2 regions of the Exiguobacterium sp. PvP048 genome follow, and region 1 is predicted to be linked to the other one. Evidence: riboswitches for the same ligand, from Rfam matches in the RefSeq annotation. Region 1 holds a riboswitch; the other holds the start of a gene.

Evidence for each region. Region 1 has a riboswitch for S-adenosylmethionine ahead of metK (methionine adenosyltransferase). Riboswitches for the same ligand answer to the same signal wherever they lie in the genome.
Region 2: linked by a shared signal. The riboswitch ahead of ABIC15_RS10685 (amino acid permease) and the one ahead of metK (methionine adenosyltransferase) in region 1 are both predicted to bind S-adenosylmethionine.

Annotation. Positions count from the first base shown of each region.
Region 1 covers NZ_JBEPSU010000001.1:552,265-554,468, forward strand. Annotated here, with positions in the region: gene metK (methionine adenosyltransferase) at 21-1,229, opposite strand; SAM riboswitch class I at 1,357-1,483, opposite strand; gene pckA (phosphoenolpyruvate carboxykinase (ATP)) at 1,716-2,204, shown strand, end outside.
Region 2 covers NZ_JBEPSU010000005.1:69,437-71,640, forward strand. Annotated here, with positions in the region: gene ABIC15_RS10680 (polysaccharide pyruvyl transferase family protein) at 1-930, shown strand, start outside; SAM riboswitch class I at 1,039-1,140, shown strand; gene ABIC15_RS10685 (amino acid permease) at 1,226-2,204, shown strand, end outside.

The sequences.
Region 1 (2,204 bases):
GGATGTTTCTGAACAATGAATTATGCGAAACGTTTTGCCTGCTCTTCAAGAGTAGCGGCTTTATCTGTCTGCTCCCATGGTAACTCGATGTCTGTACGACCGAAGTGACCATAAGCTGCTGTCTGACGATAGATCGGACGACGGAGATCAAGCATGTTGATGATTCCAGCCGGACGAAGATCGAAGTTTTCAGCAACCAGTTCAACCAGTTGTGCTTCAGGAAGTTTTCCTGTACCGAATGTATCCACCGCGATTGATACCGGATGTGCGACACCGATTGCGTACGCGAGTTGAACTTCCGCTTTGTCTGCAAGACCTGCAGCTACGAGGTTCTTCGCGACGTAACGCGCTGCGTAAGCAGCTGAACGGTCGACTTTCGTTGGATCTTTACCAGAGAAAGCTCCACCGCCGTGACGTGCATATCCGCCATACGTATCAACGATGATTTTACGGCCTGTTAATCCAGCATCACCTTGTGGTCCGCCGATGACGAAACGACCAGTTGGGTTGATGAAGAACTTTGTATCGGCATCGATGTACTCAGTCGGAATGACCGGTGCGATGACATGTTCTTTCAGATCAGCTTGGATTTGCTCAAGCGTCACTTCTTCTGCATGTTGTGTTGAGATGACGATTGTATCAACGCGAACAGGTTCATTGTTCTCATTGTATTCAACCGTGACTTGCGTCTTACCATCCGGACGGAGGTAATCGAGTTGTCCGTTTTTACGAACTTCTGCAAGACGACGAGCCAGTTTGTGTGAAAGTGAGATCGGAAGTGGCATGAGTTCAGGTGTTTCTTTCGTTGCATAACCGAACATCAGACCTTGGTCTCCTGCTCCGATTGCATCGATTTCTTCATCTGACATGTTTCCTTCGCGTGCTTCAAGCGCTTGGTCAACACCGAGAGCGATGTCTGCTGACTGCTCATCGATTGATGTCAATACAGCACAAGTGTCTGCATCGAAACCGTATTTAGCGCGTGTATAGCCAATTTCGCGAATCGTTTCACGAACGACTTTCGGGATATCCACGTAAGTTGATGTCGTGATTTCTCCTGCTACTAATACGAGTCCTGTCGTGACAGAAGTTTCTGCCGCAACACGTGCGTTTGGATCGGCTGCAAGAATTGCATCCAAAATTGAATCCGAAATCTGGTCACAGATTTTATCCGGGTGACCTTCTGTTACTGATTCCGACGTAAACAGTCGGCGATTAAGGTTTGTCATGTTTGACCCTCCCAAAAAAGAATTTGACGGTGTACTCATTTCCCCTAGTTGAGTGGGACGGTAAAATGAAAAAAACCTTTCCATGTCCAAAAATGGTCAGGGAAAGGTTGTGCGTTCTTCCTTTACCCTCTTATCGTTCGAAGTGTTTACTTCGCTTCAGGAGAGCACCTTTTCCTACATTAATGATGAAATTAATATAAGACGGTTGCCGGGTTTCTTCGGGCCTTGTTCCCTCCACCTGCTCAGAATAAGAGTATCCGTTACGAATTACATGATATAAACTTGTGCTCACTCTGTCAAGCAACGTTTTAATTTCTAGTCGAAAAATTTCGGAAGAGATGTTAAACTGTTAATGCTGAAAGCGTTTCCAGATAAATAGAAATCAGCGCATGAAAATGATTGCTCTATCATTAGTATGTCATATATAATAAATGTGTCATACTAATAGTAGAGCTAAAACCAACGTAGGGGAAAGGTGGGGTCAGGATGCCGATGACGGTCCTGAATATCGAAGAACTACTCAAGAAGGAGCATGTGTTCAAACAACTGTCTGTTGCTGAACTAGTCGAACATGCAATTCGCAACAAAGAAGGAGTTCTTGCAGAAAATGGTGCTTTGTCTGTAGAAACGGGGAAATTTACAGGTCGTTCACCGAAAGACAAGTTCATCGTCCGTGATGACTCATGTGAGATGCATATCGATTGGGGTCATGTCAATCAACCGATGGAGTCGGACAAATTCGAGCAACTGTTACAAAAAGTTCTTCGTTATATGAACGAAGCAGATCAACTCTACTACACAGAAGCTGCTGCTGGTGCCGATACGCATTTCACCCTTCCAGTGCGCGTCGTAACCGAATATGCTTGGCATAATTTGTTTGCGAAACAGCTGTTTTTACGTGAATATCCTACGGTTGCGGCCTTTGAACCGTTTACGGTCGTCTACGCACCACATTTTAAAGCGGATCCGGCGGTT
Region 2 (2,204 bases), on a different contig from region 1:
CACAAAGTCATCGGTTGCCCATCGATGTATGCGTTTGGTCGTGATTTGAAAATTCGTGAAACGAATATCACAAAAGATTCAATGATCGGTGTCAACTCGTCACGTCTTGCACCGCAAAACGTCCTTAACTTCATCACACGCGGAATGGAAGAGTACCCGAACCACTACTTCATCCCGCAATGGATGAAAGAGTTGCGTTTGACGTACACAGGAACACATCCGATTGCTGACTTATCCGTCACGAACTATCCGGTCAAGATGTCGGATCCGACTTACATGAACGACCGTGTCCGCTTCTTCTTGAACGCGCAGACATGGATCAACTTCTTGAAAGAAGCTGACTTCAGCTTCGGAGCACGTCTTCACGGTAACATCACGGCAACACTTGCCGGAACGCCAAGTATCCTGATTCCGAAAGATGCACGGATGCGCGAATTAACGGATTATCACCAATTGACACACATTTGGGCAAATGACATCACAGACAGCACACGCTTGTCGGATGTGATTGAGTCGGCTGACTTCCAAAGTCCGACACGTGTTCAAGCACGTAACTTTGATAACTTCGTGGAATTCCTGAATACAAATGATCTAGAACACATCTACAAAGAAACGAACTATCCGGAGAACGTTCCGTTTGATCGTGAAATGGCCAAAGCAGAGTTGCTTCCGGTCGTTAAACCGATCACAGGAATCAGTATCGAAGAAGCCGTTTCACGTTTTGAATCATATTTCCCAGCCGAAGAACAAAAAATCGTGGCAGCTCAAAAACGCGATAAAGCGAAAATGGCTGAAAAAGATAAGAAAATCAAATCACTTCAAGGCAAGTTGAACAGTCAAACAAAAGAAATGAAGCATCAACAAGGCACATTGAACCGGAAAGCGGTTCGGATGGCATTGAAGACAGCTGATTTGTTTGCGAAGAAATAAGCGACAGACGTCTTATACCGTTTTGGTGTAAGGCGTTTTTTTTACATGATAAATTCTGAATTGTGTTGACAATTCAGAACAGGGTTGGTACTGTTATGAAAAATTACATTCTTATCCAGAGAGGTGGAGGGACTGGCCCTTTGAAGCCTCAGCAACAGGTCGAAAGATACTGTGCTAATTCCTGCGGGTGTTGTACCCGATCGATAAGCTTCCTTTGATTGTCGACCGACGCACCCATGCATGTGGGTGCGTTTTTTTTTTAGTTTAACGAGAAAAAGAGGAGTGTGGAGGAGTAATGAAAGAAGGAACGTTTCGGCGGAAAATGGAATCCCGGCATATCGTCATGTTGTCACTCGGCGGTGTCATCGGGACCGGATTATTTTTAAGTACAGGCTATACGCTCGAGCAGGCCGGTCGGGTCGGCACGATTTTATCTTACCTGGTCGGAGCGCTGGCGATTTATCTGGTAATGCTTTGTCTAGGGGAGCTGGCGGTACATATGCCGGAGACGGGTGCCTTTCACAGCTACGCGACGAAATATATTGGATCCGGAACAGGCTATACCGTCGCCTGGCTTTACTGGCTGACTTGGACGGTCGCGCTCGGTTCGGAATTTACGGCAGCCGGTTTATTGATGCAACGCTGGTTTCCGGATGTTCCGGTCTGGCTGTTCAGTGCTTTATTCGTCGTCATGATTTTAGGCATCAATGTCTTGACGGTCCGCTTGTTCGCGGAAGTTGAATTTTGGTTTTCTGCCGTCAAGGTGCTGACGATTTTAGTGTTCATCGTCTTAGGAACAGCAGCAATCGTCGGATTCTTGCCCCTCGCGGACGGCTCACAAGCACCGCTTCTCGCTCCGTTGACGGAGGGGGGCCTGTTTCCGAACGGAGCGTTCGCGATCTTGATGACGATGCTTGCCGTTAACTTTGCCTATTCCGGAACAGAGTTAATCGGGATTGCAGCAGGTGAGGCGGTCGATCCGAAACGGACGGTTCCTCTCGCCATTCGAACAACAGTCTTCCGGCTCGTCTTATTTTTTGTCGGGACGATCATTGTTCTTGCGATTCTGTTACCAAATGATTCAAAAGGAGTGCTTGAAAGTCCATTCGTTGCTGTGTTTGAACGGATCGGTCTTCCGTTTGCAGCAGACATCATGAACTTCGTCATTCTGACCGCGATTTTGTCAGCAGCGAACTCGGGTCTGTACGCCGCATCACGGATGTTGTGGTCTTTATCCGATCAACGGATGATTACGCCGTACTTTTCTAAATTAA